4 regions of the Kitasatospora sp. NPDC058063 genome follow, and region 4 is predicted to be linked to each of the others. Evidence: riboswitches for the same ligand, from Rfam matches in the RefSeq annotation. Region 4 holds a riboswitch; each other region holds the start of a gene.
What was found. A riboswitch is a leader RNA that binds a small molecule or an ion and turns the genes downstream of it on or off. The one in region 4 is predicted to bind cobalamin.

Region 1 (5,166 bases), on a different contig from region 4:
GCTGGTCGTCGTGGTGCTCGCCGCCCTCACCTACGCGATCATCGAGTCGCCGGAGCGCGGCTGGACCTCGCCCGTGGTGCTCGGCTGCACGGCGGCCTCCCTCGGCGCGCTGCTGGGCCTGCTGCGGTACGAACCCCGGCGCACCGACCCGCTGATCGATCTGCGGTTTTTCCGATCCGCGCCCTTCTCCGGCGCCACCGTCATCGCGGTCGCCGCCTTCGCCGGCCTCGGCGGCTTCCTCTTCCTCACCTCCCTGTACCTCCAGGACGTCCGCGGGCTCGACCCGCTGCACGCCGGACTCTTCATGCTGCCGATGGCGGTCATGTCGCTGCTCACCGCGCCGCTGTCCGGCCGGATGGTGGCCGCCCGGGGGCCGCGCACGCCGCTGCTGCTGGCCGGGGCGGCGCTGACCGCGAGCGCAGTGCTCCAGGCGGTCGGCTACTCCGAGCACCTGCCGAGCTGGCTGCTGGTCCTCGCCTTCCTGCTCTTCGGTACCGGCTTCGGCCTGGTCAACGCGCCCATCACCAACACCGCCGTCTCCGGGATGCCCCGCTCGCAGGCCGGCGTGGCGGCGGCGGTGGCCTCCACCAGCCGACAGGTCGGCCAGTCCCTGGGCGTCGCGGTCACCGGCGCCCTGATGGCCGGCAGCGCCCTCGCGGACCCGGCGGCCTTCACCGGGGCGGCCCGGACGGCATGGTGGATCATCGCCGGCTGCGGCGCCGCCGTGCTGGTCACCGGTACGCTCACTTCCGGCCGCTGGGCCCGGGCGACGGCCGAGCGCACGGCGCGGCGGCTCGCCGCCGAGGAGGCGGCCGAGGGAAGCACGGAGACGAAGGAGACGGTGGACGCCTGATGGAGCGCCTCGACACCGGTGGGCACCCGGAGGGGAGCGGGACGGACGCCGCGACGGCGGCCCGGGTCTGGCAGGGGATGTACGCGCTCGTGCTGGAGCGCCACGACCGCCGCAGGACCGTCGCCGAAGCCCTCGGCATGAGCTTCAGCCGGGTCAGGGCGCTGCGCCGGCTCGCCGCCGGCCCGATCACCCTGCGGGAGCTGGCCGAGCGGCTGACCGCCGACCCGCCGTACACCAGCGTCATCGTGGACGACCTGGTGCGGCGCGGGCTCGCCGAGCGCATCACCAACCCGGCGGACCGGCGCTCCAAGCTGGTCCACCTCACCGAGGAGGGCGAGGCGAAGGCCGCGCTCGCCACCGGGATCCTCGCCACGCCGCCGGACGCGCTGCTCGCGCTGCCGCCGGAGGACCTCCGCGCGCTCGACCGGGTGGTGGCGAAGCTCCTGGACTGAGGCCGCCGCCCGACGCGGCGGGCCGGTGCCCCGGACTTGGCAGGACGTCCGACCGCATGGTCGACGGCAGGTCCTCGGTGTCAGGGAAACCGGTACGAGTCCGGCGCGCACGGTGGTGCCACTGTGGCCCGTCGAGCCTCCGTCAGGCGTCGGGGCAGCCGTCCGAGCGTCGCAGCAGGTAGGTGTCCATGATCCAGCCCTTGCGCTCCCGGGCCCGCTCGCGCAGCTCGCGGATGCGCGGGGCGGCCTCGGCGAGCGGACCGGAGACGAGCACCTCGTCGGGGGTGCCGAGGTACGCGCCGTAGTGGATCTCCATCCCCTCGGGGTCGATCCCGGCGAAGGCGGCCCGGCCGTCGAGCATCACCACCACGTCGTCCACCCCCTCGGGGAACCCCTCGGCGAGGCGGCGGCCGGTGGTGATCTGCACCGGCCGGCCGACCCGGGTCAGCGTGGTGCGGTGCCGGGCGGCGAGCGCGGAGACGCTGCTGATGCCCGGGATCACCTCGTACGCGAAGGGCACGCCGCCCCGGTTCGACACGTCGTCCATCACGGCGATGACGCTGTCGTAGAGGGCGGGGTCGCCCCAGACCAGGAAGGCGCCGTTCTCGCCCGGGCCGAGGTGCTCGGCGACCAGCCGTTCGACCAGATCGGCGCGGCGGACGCGCCAGTCGTCCACGGCGGCCGCGTACGCGGGGGTGGCGCGGTCCCGTTCGGCGTCCGGCGCCGCGACCAGGCGGTGCCCGGGCCGTCCGTGGTCGGCCAGCATCCGGCGGCGCAGCCCGATCAGGTCCTGCCGTTCCTCGCTCTTGTCGAGGATGAAGAAGACGTCGGTGCGACCGATCGCCTTGACCGCTTGCAGGGTGAGGTGGTCGGGGTCGCCCGCGCCGATGCCGATGACGAAGATGTGCCGCATGGGAGCCATTCTGCCGCCCGCTCCCGGGTGCGCCGCCCGGGCCGGGCGCGGAGCCCGCGTCTCAGCACGCGGACGCCTTGCGAGATTTCCGCCTCGACGCCGACGGTTTGCCCCTAAGCTGGCGGTGCAGCTGGTTCGCCCTGTCCGCCAGGCAGGGTGTCGTAAGAGGGAACCCGGTGACGCCTTTCAACTGGCCAGTCCGGGACTGCCCCGCAGCGGTGAGTGGGAACGACCGCCGTCATACGCACTGGACCCGGGACGGGTCTGGGAAGCGACGGCCAGTAGGTGTCCGCCCCGGTTTCGGCCGAGGTGGGTGTGCCCGCGAGTCCGAAGACCTGCCACTGCCCGTGCGCGAGCGTTCGCGCCCGGCCATCCGGTGACCTCGTGGGCGGGTCGGCGACCATATCGGGCGGAGCCGCGCACGGGTGCGGTCGTCCGTCCGGTCCGTCATCCCTTCGCGTCCTCGTGCCGTCACCGGGCACTTGAGGATCCAGACTCGCGAAGGAGAGTCCCTTGACCACGAAGTCCGCAGCCGCGGCGAGCGTCGCCACCGCCCACGGCTACCCCCGCCAGGGCCGGGGCCGTGAATTGAAGAAGGCGATCGAGGGGTACTGGAACGGCGCGGTAGCGGCCGGGGCGCTGCTGGCGACCGCCGCCGACCTGCGTCGGACGAACTGGCAGCAGCTCGCCGACTCCGGCGTCGAAGAGGTCCCGACCGGGGACTTCTCGCTCTACGACCACGTGCTGGACACCACCGTGGCGGTCGGTGCGATCCCGCCGCGGCACCGGGAGGCGGTCGACGCCGACCCGCTGGACGGGTACTTCGCGATGGCGCGCGGCAACCAGGACGTCGCTCCGTTGGAGATGACCAAGTGGTTCGACACCAACTACCACTACCTGGTGCCGGAGTTGGGCCCGGACACGGTGTTCGCCGCGAACCCGGCCAAGGCGGTCGGCGAGCTGCGCGAGGCGCTGCTGCTCGGCCACGCCGCCCGGCCGGTGCTGGTCGGCCCGGTGACCTACCTGCTGCTCGCCAAGCCGGCGCCCGGGGTGGCCGCCGACTTCCAGCCGATCACCCTGCTGGACCGGCTGCTGCCCGTCTACGCCCGGCTGCTGGCCGAGTTGCGCGCCGCCGGCGCCGCGTGGGTGCAGCTGGACGAGCCCGCGCTGGTGCAGGACCGCACCCCGGCCGAGCTGAACGCGGCCGCCCGCGCCTACCGCGAACTGGGCGGTCTCACCGAGCGGCCCAAGCTGCTGGTCGCGAGCTACTTCGACCGGCTCGGCGAGGCGCTGCCGGTGCTGGCCAAGGCCCCGGTCGAGGGCCTGGCGCTGGACTTCACCGGCCCGGCCGCCGCCAACCTGGAGGACCTCGCCGCCGCCGGCGGCCTGCCCGGCAAGCGGCTGGTGGCGGGGGTGATCGACGGGCGCAACATCTGGATCAACGACCTGGAGAAGTCGCTGGCGACCCTGGCGACCCTGCTGGGCCTCGCCGACACCGTCGACGTGGCGCCGTCCTGCTCGCTGCTGCACGTGCCGATCGACGCCGCCGCGGAGCGCGACATCGACCCGCAGATCGCCCGCTGGCTGGCCTTCGCCCGGCAGAAGGCCGGCGAGGCGGCACTGCTCGCCCGGGGCCTGCGCGAGGGCACCGGCGCGATCACCGCCGAGCTCGCCGCCAACCGCGCCGACCTCGCCTCCCGCGCCAACTCCCCGATCACCCGCGACCCGGCGGTGCGCGCCCGCGCCGCCGCCGTCACCGCCGACGACACCCGGCGCGCCCAGCCCTACCCCGTACGGGCCGAGGCCCAGCGCGCCCGGCTCGGGCTGCCGCTGCTGCCGACCACCACCATCGGCTCCTTCCCGCAGACCACCGAACTGCGCACCGCCCGCGCCGATCTGACGGCGGGTCGGATCGACGCCCCGGCCTACCGGGAGCGGATGGAGGCGGAGGTCCGCGAGGTCGTCGCCTACCAGGAGAAGGCCGGGCTGGACGTCCTGGTGCACGGCGAGCCCGAGCGCAACGACATGGTCCAGTACTTCGCCGAGCAGCTCACCGGCTACCTCGCCACCCGGCACGGCTGGGTCCAGTCGTACGGCACCCGGTACGTGCGCCCGCCGGTGCTGGCCGGGGACATCTCCCGTCCGCATCCGATGACCACCGACTGGTTCGGCTACGCGCAGGGCCTGACCGATCGCCCGGTCAAGGGCATGCTGACCGGCCCGGTCACCATGCTCGCCTGGTCCTTCGTCCGCGACGACCAGCCGCTCGCCGACACCGCCCGGCAGGTGGCCCTCGCCCTGCGCGAGGAGGTCGTCGACCTGGAGGCGGCCGGCGCCGCCGTCGTGCAGGTCGACGAGCCGGCGCTGCGCGAGACCCTCCCGCTGCGGGCCGCCGCCCGCCCGGCGTACCTGGCGTGGGCCACCGAGGCCTTCCGCCTCGCCACCTCCGGCGTCCGCGCGGACACCCAGATTCACACCCACATGTGCTACGCCGAGTTCGGCGCGATCATGACGGCGATCGACGAACTCGACGCGGACGTGATCTCGTTGGAGGCCACCCGTTCCCACATGGAGGTGGCCGGCGAGCTGGCCGGGGCGGGCTACCCGCGCGAGGTCGGCCCCGGCGTCTGGGACATCCACTCCCCGCGCGTCCCCAGCACCGACGAGGCCGTCTCGTTGTTGCGCGCGGGCCTGGCGGCGATCCCGGCGGAGCGGCTCTGGGTCAACCCGGACTGCGGGCTGAAGACCCGTGGCTGGCCGGAGACCCGGGCCTCCCTGGAGAGCCTGGTCGCCGCCGCCCGCCTGCTGCGCGAGGAACTCGCCGGCTGACGGCGGGCGGGGTGGGCGCGGCGGCCTTGCCGCGCCCACCCCGGTCCCGGCCATCGTGCCGCTCGCGGGCTTCCTGCCCCGGTGATCGACTAGGCGACCCAGCCGGAGGTGAGGCCCTG
Region 2 (5,166 bases), on a different contig from region 4:
CCCCGACGGTGACCGCGCTGTCCCCGGAGATGTACGTCGCCCGGAGGACCTGCTGGCACCCCTGGTCGCCGAGCACCTTGCCCAGCCCGCCGGTCGTGGAGTTCCCATCCCAGCAGGGCGAGTCCAGCGACACGACGGTGCGGTTCCAGGTGGCACCGTTGATCGTCACCTGGAGCGCGGAGAACAGCGCTCCCGCGTCCTGCGGCGCCGGGTCGGTGGTGGCCTCCCAGATCGGCTTCGACGGGTCGTCCGGCTGACCGCCCGGCGTGCCGGAGGCACTCGGGACGGAGGCCGGTTGGGTGGTCCTGCCGGCCGTCGGGGAACCGTCGTCCTTCTTGCCCTTGAAGAGCAGCACGCCGCCCGCGACCAGACCGCCCACCACGGCGACCGCGGCCACCACGCCGATGACCTTCATCCGGCGGCGGCGCTTGCCATCGGCCGCGTTGCGGTCCGCCAAGGCATCCCAGTCCGGCTCGACCCGCTGCGGCGGGACCGGCTGCGGGGGCTGCTGCTGCTGGAGGTGCCACTGCGGCTGCGGTGGTGGCGCGACCGGCTGCGGCACCGGCGGGACGGGCTGCGCGACCGGCTGCGGCACCGGCGGGACGGGCTGCGCGACCGGCTGCGGCACCGGCGGGATGGGCTGCGCGACCGGCTGCACCGACGGCACGACCGGCCCGTACGAGGCGGGCGGCGGCCCGAAACCACCACTCGGCGGCGGTACCGGACCAGGTACCACCGGCTGCTGACTCTGTGCGCCCCCCGGCCCGGCGGGAGGCGTTCCCTGCGGCCCCTGCCCAGGTGCGCCAGTTCCGTCGCTCATGCGCCCAGATCGTAGGGCATCCTCATGACCGCCGATCCTCCCGGTGACCATTCCGTATCGAAACCAGGACGCCCCCGGCCCGGTTCCGGGGGCTCCGGCGAACACCGCCCGCCACGTTTCTGGTACCACCGGTCATCGCTCCGACACGCGGCGCCGTACTACATCTGGGGTCGCTTCAGAGAGACACCACTACATGTATGCTCGCTTCTGCTGTCGATGCAGGGGAACCCGGTGCGAATCCGGGACTGCCCCGCAGCGGTGAGCGGGCGGCTCCAGCAGCCGCGCCCCGCGAGTCCGAGTACCTGCCGACGGCGTGCGCCACGGCCCTCCCGCAGAGGCCGCGCCGGCACCAGCAGTACCCCTCCGGGCCTCGCGGGCGGGCCGGGGAGTCACCTCGCGCGACGCTTTTTTGCGTTCGCGCCGTGCTCCCCTGCCCAGATCGGCCCGGTGGCCCCCCGATCACCGCCGCCGATCGCCGCCAGGAGAGAGCGCCTTGACCACCGCTGCCTCAGCCACCCTGCCCGCCCAGGGCTCCGGTACCGCCTTCACCGACCCGACGGTCTCCGACCCCGGGGGCGCGCTGCTGCGGCTGCTCACCGACCGCAGCACCGACCTCACCGAGGTCGACCCCGGCCATGTCGCCGCCGCCGCGCTGCGCGGCCGCCACGCCGGCTCGGACTTCGCCGAGCTGCGCGGGCTGGCCGTGGACGCCGCCGCGTCGATGATCGCCGAGGACCCCCAGTACTCGAAGCTCGCCGCCCGCCTGCTCGCCCTGGAGATCGTCGACGAGGCGAACAGCCAGGGCTCGGTGTCCTTCTCCGCCTCGATCGCCGTCGGCCACGCCGAGGGCCTGATCGGCGACACCACCGCCGCCTTCGTCACCAAGCACGCGGCCGCGCTGGACGCGCTCGTCGACACCAAGGGCGACGACCGCTTCGAGTACTTCGGCCTGCGCACGGTGCAGTCCCGCTACCTGCTGCGCCACCCGATCACCCGCAAGGTGATCGAGACCCCGCAGCACTTCCTGCTCCGCGTCGCCTGTGGCCTGGCGGTCGGCGACAGCGAGCAGTCCGTGCGCGAGGTGGCCGAGCTGTACGGCCTGATGAGCCGCCTGGAGTACCTGACCTCCTCGCCGACGCTCTTCAACTCCGGCACCCGCCACCCACAGATGTCGAGCTGCTACCTGCTCGACTCGCCGCTGGACAACCTGGACTCGATCTACAACCGCTACGCGCAGATCGCCCGCCTGTCCAAGCACGCCGGCGGCATCGGCCTGTCGTACTCGCGCATCCGCTCGCGCGGCAGCCTGATCCGCGGCACCAACGGCAAGTCCAACGGCATCGTGCCGTTCCTGCGCACCCTCGACTCCTCGGTCGCCGCCGTCAACCAGGGCGGCCGCCGCAAGGGCGCGGCCTGCGTCTACCTGGAGACCTGGCACGCCGACATCGAGGAGTTCCTGGAGCTCCGCGACAACACCGGCGAAGAGGCCCGCCGCACCCACAACCTCAACCTGGCGCACTGGATCCCGGACGAGTTCATGCGCCGGGTCAACGCCAACCAGGACTGGTCGCTGTTCTCCCCGGCCGACGTGCCGGAGCTGGTCGACCTGTGGGGCGAGGAGTTCGACGAGGCCTACCGCAAGGCCGAGCTGGCCGGCAAGGCCGTGCGCACCATCCCGGCGCAGACCCTGTACGCCCGCATGATGCGCACCCTGGCGCAGACCGGCAACGGCTGGATGACCTTCAAGGACGCCTCCAACCGCGCCGCCAACCAGACCGCGCTGCCGGGCCGCACGGTGCACTCCTCCAACCTGTGCACCGAGATCCTGGAGGTCACGGACGACTCCGAGACCGCCGTCTGCAACCTGGGCTCGGTCAACCTGGGCGCCCACGTGGCCCCCGGTGCCACGGCCGACGACCTGATCGGCGCCATGGACTGGGAGCGCCTCGACGCCACCGTCCGCACGGCCGTGACGTTCCTCGACCGCGTGGTGGACATCAACTTCTACCCGACCACCGAGGCCGGCACCTCCAACTCCCGCTGGCGGCCGGTCGGCCTCGGCGTGATGGGCCTCCAGGACGTCTTCTTCAAGCTGCGGATCGACTTCGACTCCGCCGAGGCCGCCCGCCTGTCCACGCTGATCGCCGAGCGCATCATGCTCACCGCGTACGAGCGCTCCGCCGACCTGGCCGAGCAGCTCGGCCGCCACGAGGCGTACGGCGAGACCCGCGCCGCCCGCGGCGAGCTGCACATCGACCACTTCCCGACGGCCGCCCCGCAGTGGGCCGACCGCTGGACGGCGCTGCGCGCCCGGATCGCCGAGACCGGCCTGCGCAACTCGCTGCTGCTGGCCATCGCGCCGACCGCGACCATCGCGTCCATCGCCGGCGTGTACGAGTGCATCGAGCCGCAGGTGTCCAACCTGTTCAAGCGCGAGACGCTGTCCGGCGAGTTCCTCCAGGTCAACCCGTACCTGGTGCGCGAGCTCAAGGAGCTCGGCGTCTGGGACCAGCAGACCCGCGACGCCCTGCGCGACGCCAACGGTTCCGTCCAGGAGCTGAACTGGCTGCCCGCCGAGGTGCGTTCGCTGTACCGGACGGCCTGGGAGCTGCCGCAGCGCGCGCTGATCGACCTGGCCGCGGCTCGCATGCCGTACCTGGACCAGAGCCAGTCCCTGAACCTGTTCATGGCGGCGCCGACCATCGGCAAGCTCAGCTCGATGTACGCCTACGCGTGGAAGGTCGGTCTGAAGACCACCTACTACCTGCGTTCGCGCCCGGCCACCCGCATCGCCCAGGCCGCGTCCGGTGCCGCCCGTGCCGCCGCGCCCGCGCCCGTGCCCGTGAACACCCCGACCCTCACCCCGGAGCAGGAAGCCGCCCTCGCCTGCTCCCTGGAGAACCCCGAGTCCTGCGAGGCCTGCCAGTAATGTCCCAGTCCGAAGACCGCAAGATGCTGCTCGACCCCGGCTTCGAGCTGACCCTGCGCCCGATGCGCTACCCGTCGTTCTACGACCGGTACCGGGACGCGATCAAGAACACCTGGACCGTCGAGGAGGTGGACCTGCACTCCGACGTCGCCGACCTGGCGAAGCTCAGCGAGGGCGAGCGCCACCTGATCGGCCGGCTGGTCGCGTTCTTCGCGACGGGCGACTCGATCGTCTCCAACAACGTGGTGCTGAGCCTCTACAAGCACATCAACTCGCCCGAGGCGCGGCTGTACCTCTCGCGGCAGCTGTTCGAAGAGGCCGTGCACGTCCAGTTCTACCTGACGCTGCTCGACACCTACCTGCCCGACCCGGAGGACCGCAACGCGGCCTTCGCCGCGGTGGAGAACATCCCCTCCATCCGCCAGAAGGCGCAGTTCTGCTTCAAGTACATGAACGCGGTCGACCACATCGACTCGCTGCAGACCAAGGAGGACAGGCGGGCGTTCCTGCTCAACCTGATCTGCTTCGCGGCGTGCGTCGAGGGCCTGTTCTTCTACGGCGCGTTCGCCTACGTGTACTGGTTCCGGAGCCGGGGCCTGCTGCACGGCCTGGCCACGGGCACGAACTGGGTGTTCCGCGACGAGTCCATGCACATGGACTTCGCGATGTCGGTGGTGGACACCGTCCGCGAGGAGGAGCCCGACCTCTTCGACGACGAGATGGCCAAGCAGGTCACGGAGATGCTGGAGGAGGCCGTCGAGGCCGAGCTCCAGTTCGCCCAGGACCTGTGCGGTGACGGCCTGCCCGGCATGAACACCGCCTCGATGCGCGAGTACCTGGAGGCCGTGGCGGACCAGCGCCTGGCCCGCCTGGGCCTGCCGATCCGGTACGGGTCCACGAACCCGTTCGGCTTCATGGAGCTCCAGAACGTCCAGGAGCTGACCAACTTCTTCGAGCGCCGCGTGTCGGCGTACCAGGTCGCCGTCGAGGGCACCGTCGCCTTCGACGACGACTTCTAGGAGGAACAAAACGAACGACAGAGGTGCCCCGCACGGCCACAGCCCGTGCGGGGCACCTCTGTCATGTCAGTCGGTCGAAAACTCCCCGGACTTGATCCCGGCGAGGAAGGAGACCCAAGCATCTGCCGGAAAAAGAAGCCCCGGCCCGCCCAGGTCCTTCGAGTCGCGGACCGCCATACCACGCAGCCCCAGCTTCAGGGCTTCTACACACTCGTTCGCCTGAGCGCTGTAGCTGCTCTTGTACCAACCCCGAGCGCCGTCCTCAGTCACAGTCATGCGCTCACGCCTCTTGTCTGGTCTCGTCGTCACGTCTCCGCCGCAATGGCCGCGATCATATCCAGCGATTTCACGGGGTCCAGGGCAGCCGACCGCAAGTACTCGAAGACCAGCCCATAGCC
Region 3 (5,166 bases), on a different contig from region 4:
ACCCGCAGCACCTCGTGCGCGCGCAGCAGGCCGGCGGCCAGCGGGGTCCGCCCGCCGGTGGGCAGCGACTCCAGCCGGGCCGCGCCGACCTCCACCGAGGAGGTGGGCGGCAGCGCCAGCTCGGCACCCGCGCCCCGGAAGGTGATCATGCCGATCTTGTCGCGGCGCTGGTAGGCGTCCATCAGCAGCGACAGCACCGCGCCCTTGACGGTGGTCATCCGCTGCCGGGCGGCCATCGACCCGGAGGCGTCCACCACGAACAGCACCAGGTTGGACTCCCGCCCCTGGCGCACCTGTTCGCGGAAGTCGTCCTTGTGCACCACCAGCGCCCGCCCGCTGCGCCCGCGCGCCGCCTGGTGCGGCGCGGCGGCCTGGAGGGTCGCGGTCAGGTGCAGCCGGCCGAGCGCGCCCTGCGGGCGGCGGGCGCGGATGGTGTGCCCGCCGGTGGTCTCGGCGGGGGAGCGGCGGCCCTGGGCGCCGTGCCCGGTGCCCTTGACGGTGAACAGCTGCGTCCGGTACGGGTCCCCGGCCGCGACCGGAGCCGATTCCCGTGCAGGAGAGGGGTGTTGGGCGGGTGCGGGCTGCTGCGCGGGCGCCTCGGGGCCCTCGGGGGAGGGCGCCTCGGGAGCGGACCCCTCGGGGCCGCTGTCGGACGGCTCGGGCGCGCCGCCGCCGTCGGGGCCGCCCCCGTCCGGGCCGCCCTCCGGCCCGTCGCCGTCGCCGTCCGGTCCGTCGCCCTCGGGCTCCGGCTCCTCCTGCTGCGCGTGCTCCTCCAGCGTCCGCTCCAGCTGCTCCTCGTCCAGCCCCGGCGCGTCGAAGGGGTTGCGGCGGCGCCGGTGCGGCAGCGCCAGCTGCGCCGCCTTGCGGACGTCCTCCTCCTGCACCTCGGTGCGCCCGTCCCAGGCCGCCAGTGCGACGGCCGTGCGGGCCATCACGATGTCCGCGCGCAGCCCGTCCACCTCGAACGCGGCGCACACGGCGGTGATTTGACGCAGCGCCACATCGGTCAGCTCTACCTTGGGCAGCAACTCCCGCGCCGCGACGATGCGTTCGGCGAGAGCCCGCTCCTCCTCGGCGAACCGCTCGGCGAAGCCGGCCGGGTCCGCGTCGTAGGCGAGCCGGCGGCGGACCACCTCGGCACGCTCGGCCGGATCCCGGGTGGCGGCGATCTCGACGGTCAGGCCGAACCGGTCGAGCAGCTGCGGCCGCAGCTCGCCCTCCTCCGGGTTCATCGTGCCCACCAGCAGGAACCGGGCCGCATGGCGCACCGACACGCCCTCGCGCTCGACGTAGGAGCGGCCCATCGCGGCGGCGTCCAGCAGCAGGTCCACCACGTGGTCCTGGAGCAGGTTCACCTCGTCGATGTAGAGCACGCCGCGGTGCGCCCTGGCGAGCAGCCCGGGCTCGTACGCCTTGACGCCCTCGGCCAGCGCCCGCTCCAGGTCGAGCGAGCCGACGATCCGGTCCTCGGCCACGCCGACCGGCAACTCGACCAGCTGGGCCGGCCGTTCGGAAGCGGGCGGGGAGACGTGCGGCCCGTCCGGGCACTGCGGGTCGGGCGCGGTCGGGTCGCAGGCGAAGCGGCAGTCGTCCACGGTGGCGATGGACGGCAGCAGGCCGGCCAGCGCGCGCACCATGGTCGACTTCGCGGTGCCCTTCTCGCCGCGCACCAGCACGCCGCCCACGGCCGGGGAGACCGCGTTCAGCAGCAGCCCGAGCCGCAGGTCGGCCATGCCGACGATCGCGGTGAACGGATAGCGGACGTCACTCATGCCGTACCCCACTCCTGTCGTGCCCCGTCCCGCGGCACTGTCCGGTCCTGTGATCCTGCCCGGTTGCGTGATCCTGCCTGGCCCTGCTGCCGTACCCGGCTCATGCGTCGCTCCCAGGGGCCCCGGGCGGGACGAACGGCAGCGATCCGGCCGCCGGCACCCCGCCCTCGATCAGCTTCCACAGCGCGTCGGTGTCGGCGTGCTCCTCGATCAGGTCGCCCAGCCGGTCCAGCCGGGCCTCGCGCGCCGCGGCGAAGGAGGTGTCCGGGGCCGGGACGAACGCCCGGCCCGACAGCGCGGCGACCTCGCGCAGGAGTTCGCGGCGGAACCCGTCGTTCTCCAGCGCGCCGTGCCAGGTCGTGCCCCAGACCGGGCCCACCCGGCAGCCGTCCAGACTCCGTCCCCGGCCGTCGGAGACAAACGTGTCCCCGCCCTCGACGGTGACCACCCCGTGGTGGATCTCGTAGCCCTCCACCCGCTGCCCGAACGCCTCGCCGACCGGCCGCGCCAGCACCTTCTCGGCGCCGAACCGCACCTGCGTCGGCAGCAGGCCGAGGCCCTCGACGGCCCCCGCCTTCGACTCGACCTCGTCCACGATCGAGCGCGCCAGCATCTGGTAGCCGCCGCAGACCCCGAGGACCGGCAGCCCGGCCGCCGCCCGCGCCCGCAGCGCCGGCTCCAGACCGCGCTCGCGCAGCCAGGCGAGGTCGGCGACGGTGGCCCGGGTCCCGGGCAGCACCACCAGGTCGGCGTCGGCCAGCTCCTCCGGGCGGGTCGCCCAGCGCACCAGCACGCCCGGCTCCTGCGCGAGCGCGTCCATGTCGGTGAAGTTGGACAGCCGCGGGAAGCGCACCACGGCCACCCGCAGCACGTCCGCGCCGTACGGCCCGGGCCCGTCCGCCCGGTCCACCACCGTCGACAGGTCCAGCGAGTCCTCGGCGTCCAGCCAGAGCCCGGGCAGCATCGGCAGCGTGCCCAGCACCGGACGGCCGGTCAGCCCGTGCAGCATCTCCAGCCCGGGCGCGAGCAGCCGCGCGTCACCGCGGAACTTGTTGACGAACCAGCCGGCCACGTGCCGCTGGTCCTCCGCCGACAGCAGCGCCAGCGTCCCGTACATCGCCGCGAAGACCCCGCCGCGGTCGATGTCCCCGACCACCACCACCGGCAGGGCGGCGGCCGTCGCCAGGCCCATGTTGGCGATGTCGCGGTCGCGCAGGTTGATCTCGGCGGGCGAGCCCGCGCCCTCGCAGACCACCACGTCGTAGCGGCCGCGCAGGTCCGCCAGGCACTCCAGGGCACGCTCCAGCAGGACGGGCTTGCGCTCGCGGTAGTCCAGCGCGCCCACCTCCGCCACCGGCCTGCCGAGCAGCACCACCTGGCTGCGGCCGTCCGCGCCCGGCTTGAGCAGCACCGGGTTCATCGCCGCCTCCGGCTCCACCCGGGCGGCCTGCGCCTGCATCGCCTGGGCGCGGCCGATCTCGGCACCGTCGGCGGTGACGAAGGAGTTGAGCGACATGTTCTGCGCCTTGAACGGCGCGACCCGCACGCCCTGGCGGACGAGCCAACGGCAGATCCCGGCCGTCACCACGCTCTTGCCCGCGTCCGAGGTCGTCCCCGCGACCAGCAGCGCCTTGCTCATGCCCGTCCCCTCTTCCTCAGCAGCATCCGCAGCAGGACGTGCCCCGCGACCGTCGTACCCAGCGCCAGTGCGCCCACCCGCCGGGAGAGCGCACAGGCGCGCTCGATGTCGTCCACCGTCACCGGCCGCAGCTCCGCACCCAGCACGGGCCGGTGCTCCACCCGCTCGCCGTACCGCAGCGCCCCGCCCAGCCGTACGCCCACCGCGCCGGCGAACGCCGCCTCGGCCTGGCCCGCGTTCGGGCTCGGGTGCGCGGAGCCGTCGCGCCGCCAGACCCGCCAGGCCGTACGGGGCTCGGGCGCGGCGGCCACCGTCAGCAGCGCCGTCAGCCGGGCGCCCGGCCAGCCCGCCAGGTCGTCCAGCCGGGCCGAGGCCCAGCCGAACCGGGCGTAGCGCGGCGAGCGGTGACCCACCATCGCGTCCAGGGTGTTCACGGCGCGGAAGGCCAGCAGGCCGGGCGTGCCGGCCAGGGCGCCCCAGGTCAGCGCGTTCACCACGGCGTCGGCGGTGTTCTCGGCCACCGACTCGACCACCGCCCGGGCGATCTGCTGGCCGTCCAGCGCGCTCGGGTCCCGCCCGCACAGGTGCGGCAGCCGCTCCCGGGCGGCCGTGAGGTCGCCCGCGGCCAGCGAGCGGCCGATGGTGCGCGCCTCCCGGGTCAGCGAGGTGCCGCCGAGCACCGTCCAGGTCGCGGCCGCCGCCAGCACCGCCCGGCCCAGCGGACGCCGGCCCACCGTACGGTCCAGGGCGAGCGCGCCCGCCGCGACCGCGCCCACGCACAGCGCCGTGTAGCCGGCCCCCGCGCCGCGGTCGTCGCGCCACAGCCGACGCTCCAGCCGGGTCGCGGCGCTGCCGAAGACAGCCACCGGATGGCCCCGGCGGGGGTCGGCGAAGCGGGCGTCGGCGACATGGCCCGCGACGGCGCCGAGCGCGAACGCGGCGGCGCGGGCCAGCGGGCGCGGCGAGGAGGAGGGTCCGAGCGGGGTCATCGGGGGCACGGCGGAGGGCAGCTCGGAGTCCGGTGGGGCGGGGCAGCCTGCATCGCGTGCGTGTCCTCACTCAGGGTCCGCGCCCTGGATCGACGTGACGGGGGCGAGAGTCTCCTGGCTTCCGGGTCGAACGCACCCCCGGAGCCTTCCAGCGGCCGTCGACGGCCGCCGTGGCGATGTTCCGAGCGTGCTCCCCGGTGACAGTGGCGGGACCGCGCCGGAATTCCACCGGCTTCCTCTCCATGCCTCCGTTTGGCCCCAGGATCCCATCACGGGCCCGAACCGGGAGTCAACCGAGGTCACGGAGGGGTTGGTCACACGCGGACGCCGCCGACGCGCCGGGGGATCGCCAGGCGCGGGGCCGCCCTCCACCGGGAACACCACGTCCCTCCCACCGGGAACACCACATCCCCTCCCAGCGGGGCACCGCCGGCTCCGCCGCCGTCCCGCCCCACCATCCTCATTGCCCGCTTCCGACACCTCCTCAGCGCCGCCGGGCCGCCGCCCGGGTGACCCGGACGGCCCAGCCCGGTGGCCGGGCGGACGGAGCGCCGGTGAACTGGTGCCCGAACACCGTCCGGTCCGTGAGCAACAGAGCGGGGAGTGAAATGCGTTGGGGAACCGCCGCCGTCGTGGCGGCCGCCGCGGTCGGGGCCGCCGTGCTGGTGATCGGCCGTCGGGCCTCCGAGCGGACGGTCCGTCCGGTGGCCGCCGTCCCGGAGTCCGGGCCGGTCCTGGTCCGCGGCCTCGCCCCCGGCCGGGTCAC
Region 4 (5,166 bases):
GGTGCCGTCGTCGACGACCAGGGCGAGCTTCGCGGCCGTACCCGCGGTGAAGTCGCCGGTGGCGGCCCAGACGGGCTCGCCCGAGGTGGTCGGTGTCGGCGGGGTGGCGGTGAACCCGGCGCCGACGACGGCGCGCAGGCCGTCGACGGAGGCGTAGGGGGACGGGGAGGTGTCGGTGGGCAGGTACTTGAAGCCGCCGCCGGGCTTGAACTGCTGGGCGATGAGGAAGTCGAGCGGGGTCTTGCCGGTACCGCTGGTGAAGTCGGTGCCCTGGGGGTTGATGCCGCAGGCGTTGAGACCGGACACGGCCCAGCCGTTGGAGTCGGTGTTGACGCCGAACATGGCGTTGAAGGCGCCGGAGGAGGCGAGCTTGCCCTTGAGGAAGTTCTTCGCGGCCACGACCGCGGCGTCGGTGTTCGGGACGCCGCCGGCACACAGCGAGGCCATGGCGGCACCGGTCATGTCGATGTCGCTGCCCTGGGCGAGCGCCGTCGGGTCCCCGGCGGCCTTGCTGTAGTTCCAGCCGCCGTCGTTGTGCTGGTTGGCGCGCACGGCCGCGACCGAGGCGTTCAGCAGGGCCTGCGGGACGCGTTGTCCGCCGCTCCGGGTCTTGGCGCCGCCGAGGGCGAGCAGGCCGAAGACGGTCCCGTTGAAGTTCGCGGACGGGCCGTAGTAGCCGGGTTCGGCGGTCTGCCAGTAGGCGGCGAGGTCGGCCACGAGGTTGCGGCCCGGGCCGATCCGCGCGGGGTCGATGCCGGCCGCGTAGGAGTTGAGGATGCCGCGCTCGTAGTCGGTGACGACCGGCGAGGTGCTCGGCCAGCTGCTCGCGGCGAGCTGGTTGCGGTAGACCAGGCGCGCGTTCTTGCTCGTGTCGCCGCCAGGGGTGACATCGGCCGCGGCGGTGCCGGCGGCGGCGAGCGCGCCGAAGGCCCACTCGTTGGAGAGCCCGCCGCCGGTGACGTAGCTGCCGTCGGCGGCCTGGAGGGACTTGAGGTACGTGACGCCGGTGCTTCTGGAGGTGGCTATCTGGCTCGGCGAGGCGGTGGCGTGCGCAGGGACGGCCGACATCAGGAGGGCGCCGGCGGCCATCGAGACGGTCGCCGCGGAAGCGAGACGTGAGGGGACGAAGCGCGAGTGCGCGGGAACGGACACGGAACGGGCTCCTTGGGGTGACGGGCGCGCCGGTCCTGCCCCGGGTCCCGGCGCACTCGTTCCAGGAGCGCGGCGGTACGGGGCGGCGGCCGCCCGGATCGCGTGGGCTGGCTGGTGCTGGTGCTGCACGACCGCGCGGGCATTCGGGCTCGGGGCCGGTGCAACCACCGCCCCACACCGCTGCGCGTCAGCTCCGGATTCGCACCGGATTCCCCCGCTCGGCCACCGCGGACGTTACCGCACCCGTGAACGGATCTACGAGGTGGCGAAAGCGACATGACGACTCGTTGACGATGGCTCCGAGCACATGGTGTGATGAACCGCTTTTTAATCCTCGGCAGTCAGGGGAAGCCGGTCCGATTCCGGCGCTGACCCGCAACCGTAGACCCGCCCGCAAGGGCCGGTGAGCCGGAATGCCTGCGCCGGGGCCTTGTTCTTGAGTGCATGCGTCGTCGTGGACTACGACGCGGTCGCGACGGGCCCCCGTACCGGGGAGAGCCGTCGGCTGCGTCGTGGGACCCCGACGACCGATCGGGGAGTCGCCGGTGAGGGTCAGCAGCAGTCCTACGCGTCACAGAAGCAGAGAACTGGGCTCGCTTCTGGTCACCACGGCCGTCGCGGTGGCCGCGGGAGGAACCGTCCTGCTGGGCCACCCCGGCTCCGCGGCAGCCGATCCGATCGAGCAGTGCACGGCGACGACGGGCGCGATCGTCGCCGTCGACTTCAGCCACTGGGGCGGCGGGGTCGTCCGGGGCTGTGACGCCCACCCCACGACGGGCATGAACCTGCTGCACAACGCGGGATTCACCACGACCGGAACCGAGCACGACGGGCCCGCCTTCATCTGCCGACTCGGCACCGGGACCTTCAACGGCGGTGTCCAGTACCCGACTCCGGCCGAGGAGCCGTGCGTCAACACCCCGCAGGCCACCGCGTACTGGTCGTACTGGATCGCCGCACCCGGCCAACAGACCTGGTCCTACAGCCGGTTCGGCGCCGGCACGCAGCAGCCCAAGCCCGGTGAGGTCGAGGCCTGGGTGTACGGCGGCACCGACATCGGGGGCACCAGCGGGGCGCCGAGCTTCACCCTGGACTCCGTCCGGGCCAAGGCCGGCGGCCCCTCGCCCTCCGCGACCCCTTCGCCGTCCGCGAGCCCGACCGGTCCCAGTGCCACCGGCGACCCGGCCGCGGCCGCGGCCTGGCTGGCCGGACAACTGGTCGGCGGCGACCACATGGAGAACTGGGCCGCCCCGGGGCCGGACTACCCCCGGACCGCTCTCACCGCCATCGCGCTCGCCGCCGCGGGCACGCAGGACCCGGCGCTGCGGAAGGTCGTCGGCTTCCTCGCCGACCACACCGACGCGTTCCTCCACCCCGCCGGCCCCACCGGCACGCCCGACACGCGGGCCGCCGCGCTGCTGGCCCTCGTCGCCGAGAGCACCGGCCGCGACCCGCGCACCTTCGGCGGGCGGGACCTGATCGCCGCGCTCACCGACCACGTCTGCACCGCAGCCGGGGAGAACGGCAACTGCACGGCCGCCGGGGACTTCCTCGGCGCGGCCTCGCCCTGGGTCCAGTCCCTCGGCGTCATCGCGCTCCAGCGCGCCGGCGTCACCCCGCCCGCGCCGGCGCTCGCCCGCTTCACGGCCCTCCAGTGCGCCGACGGCGGCATGGCCGGCTCGATGATCGTCGCGGGTGAGCACTGCGAGTCGGACCCGCTCACCACCGCCGTCGCCGTCCTCGCCCTGCGGACCGCCCCCGGGTACGAGGCGGCGGCGAGGAAGGCCACCGACCAGCTGGCGGCGAGCCAGCAGCCGGACGGCTCCCTCCTCCCGTACGTCGGCGCCCCCGGCGACACCACCAGCACCGCGAGCGCCGCCCAGGCCTTCCAGGCCACCGGCCAGGGCGCCCGCCGGGCCGCAGCCACCGCCTGGCTCGCCGCCCGCCAGAACAAGGACGGCGGCTTCGGCCCGGATGCGGTCACCACCGACCCGGACGCCGCGGCCACCGAACAGGCGATCCTGGCTCTGACGGGCACCGACCTCACCAGCGTCCGGCACAACCCGGACGGCGCCACCATTCCGCCGACCACCACGCCGACCACGCCGGCCACCACGCCCCCGACCACGCCCGCGGGGCGAAAGCCGGACGCTGCCAAGGGCAGCGCCTACCTCACCGACCCGGCCCGGCTGATCGACGGCCACTACTACGAGGGGTTCCCGGCCTTCGCCGACTTCGGCCTGACCATCGACGGGGCCTACGCCCTCGCCGCGACCGGCACCGACGACGCGGCGCTGCGCCGGATCGTCGACTTCCTGGACCAGCAGGGCAAGGACGCGAGCGAGCGCACCGTCAACGACTGGACGGCCATCGGTACCGAGTACGCCGGCGGTGGGTCGATCGGCAAGGAGGCGCTGCTCGCCGAGGTGGTCGGCCGCGACCCGCGCGCCTTCGGCGGTCACGACCTGATCGCCGCCCTCGCCGCGCTGGTGTGCACCAAGGCCGACGCGAACACCGGCTGCGCCGCCCCGGGCAACTACGTCTACGCGACCTCGGTGTTCTCCCAGGCGCTCGCCGTCATGGCCCAGCTCCGGGCCGGGGACGCCGCCAACGCCGCCCCTGCGATCGCCTACCTGAGAGGCCTCCAGCACCCGGACGGCTCCTGGCCGAGCCTGATCCCCGCCACCGGCGACTCCGACGTGGACAGCACGGCGATGGCCGTCATGGCCCTGACCCTGGTTCCGGGTGACGAAGCTGCGCAGGCGGTCGACAAGGGGCTCGGCTGGCTCGCCTCGCGGCAGCTGCCCGACGGCGGCTTCCCCGGTGCGGCCGGCGACTCGACCAACTCGGCCGCGCTGGCCGTCCAGGGCATGACGCTGCGCAAGGCCGCCTACGGTGGGCAGATCGCCAAGGCGCTCGACTTCCTCGCCGGGCAGCAGAACGGCGACGGCGGGTTCAACGTCGCCTCCGGGGGACAGCAGGGCTCGGACGTCCGGGCGTCCACGCAGGTGCTGGGCGGTGCCACCGGGATCTCCTTCGGCACGCTGTCCCGCAACCTCGCCGGCACGCCGACGCCGACCCCCACCGGGACGCCGACCGGCACTCCCACGGGCACCGCGACCGCGACCGGTACGCCGACCCCGACGGGCACCGGCACGCAGACGGCGACGACGTCCCCCACCTCCGTCGCGTCCAATCCCGGTGACGGCTCGACCACCCGTCCGTCCGACGCCCCGCCCGTCGGTGACCCGCTCGCCGTTGGCCCGGTCGGCGGTGACGTTCCCGCCGGTGCCGGGCGGTCCGGTACCGGCGGCCTCGCGGCCACGGGGAGCGAAGCACTCGCACTGACGGGGGCCTCCGGTCTGCTGACCGTGCTCGGCGCTGCGGCCCTCCTGGCCGCCCGCCGTCGTACCGCCTCCGGCCCGGGGCGTCACCGGTGATCCGGCGCTTCGGCCGACTGCTGGGCGCAGCGGCCACGACCCTGGCCCTCGCGTTCGGCGGCGTCGCCGTGGGCACCGCCCCGGCGTCCGCGGCGCCGTTGCCGATGGACCAGTGCACCACCACCTCCGGGGTCGTGCTCGCCGTGGACTTCGGCACGTGGGGCGGCCCGCTGCTGCGGTCCTGCGGCACCACGCCGACCACCGGGTACGCCCTGCTGAACCAGGGCGGCTGGAAGACCACCGGCACCGGGCACGACGGCCCGGCCTTCATCTGCCGCATCGGCTACAGCGGCTTCCAGGGCGGCAAGCAGTACCCGACCCCCGACCAGGAGAAGTGCGTCCTGACGCCCCCGGCCACCGCGTACTGGTCGTACTGGCACGCCGACCCGGGCCAGAACACCTGGTCGTACAGCCAGTTGGGCGCGATGAGCTACCAGCCGAAGCCCGGCAGCGTCGACCTGTGGATCTTCGGCGGCACCGACATCGAGGGCACCGAGGGGCGTCCGACCTTCTCGCCCGACAGTGTCCGGGCGCACAACTCCAGCCCCGGTGGGCAGCCGGCCGACCCGGGCCA

Region 1: it holds a riboswitch for cobalamin, as region 4 does, so the genes downstream of both, metE (5-methyltetrahydropteroyltriglutamate--homocysteine S-methyltransferase) here and ACFVUY_RS22775 (prenyltransferase/squalene oxidase repeat-containing protein) in region 4, are expected to answer to the same signal.
Region 2: it holds a riboswitch for cobalamin, as region 4 does, so the genes downstream of both, ACFVUY_RS14255 (ribonucleoside-diphosphate reductase subunit alpha) here and ACFVUY_RS22775 (prenyltransferase/squalene oxidase repeat-containing protein) in region 4, are expected to answer to the same signal.
Region 3: it holds a riboswitch for cobalamin, as region 4 does, so the genes downstream of both, ACFVUY_RS17525 (cobalamin biosynthesis protein) here and ACFVUY_RS22775 (prenyltransferase/squalene oxidase repeat-containing protein) in region 4, are expected to answer to the same signal.

Annotation. Positions count from the first base shown of each region.
Region 1 is NZ_JBHVSD010000004.1:310,946-316,111, reverse strand. It holds gene ACFVUY_RS09345 (MFS transporter) at 1-853, shown strand, start outside; gene ACFVUY_RS09340 (MarR family transcriptional regulator) at 853-1,305, shown strand; gene cobF (precorrin-6A synthase (deacetylating)) at 1,448-2,218, opposite strand; cobalamin riboswitch at 2,333-2,576, shown strand; gene metE (5-methyltetrahydropteroyltriglutamate--homocysteine S-methyltransferase) at 2,732-5,047, shown strand; gene ACFVUY_RS09325 (SDR family oxidoreductase) at 5,137-5,166, opposite strand, start outside.
Region 2 is NZ_JBHVSD010000007.1:144,292-149,457, reverse strand. It holds gene ACFVUY_RS14260 (hypothetical protein) at 1-667, opposite strand, end outside; cobalamin riboswitch at 1,001-1,145, shown strand; gene ACFVUY_RS14255 (ribonucleoside-diphosphate reductase subunit alpha) at 1,338-3,749, shown strand; gene ACFVUY_RS14250 (ribonucleotide-diphosphate reductase subunit beta) at 3,749-4,768, shown strand; gene ACFVUY_RS14245 (DUF397 domain-containing protein) at 4,835-5,044, opposite strand; gene ACFVUY_RS14240 (helix-turn-helix domain-containing protein) at 5,074-5,166, opposite strand, start outside.
Region 3 is NZ_JBHVSD010000009.1:80,579-85,744, reverse strand. It holds gene ACFVUY_RS17535 (putative cobaltochelatase) at 1-1,772, opposite strand, end outside; gene ACFVUY_RS17530 (cobyric acid synthase) at 1,873-3,411, opposite strand; gene ACFVUY_RS17525 (cobalamin biosynthesis protein) at 3,408-4,400, opposite strand; cobalamin riboswitch at 4,508-4,640, opposite strand; gene ACFVUY_RS17520 (alpha/beta hydrolase) at 5,009-5,166, shown strand, end outside.
Region 4 is NZ_JBHVSD010000012.1:245,163-250,328, forward strand. It holds gene ACFVUY_RS22770 (hypothetical protein) at 1-1,089, opposite strand, end outside; cobalamin riboswitch at 1,290-1,367, opposite strand; cobalamin riboswitch at 1,451-1,592, shown strand; gene ACFVUY_RS22775 (prenyltransferase/squalene oxidase repeat-containing protein) at 1,698-4,592, shown strand; gene ACFVUY_RS22780 (hypothetical protein) at 4,589-5,166, shown strand, end outside.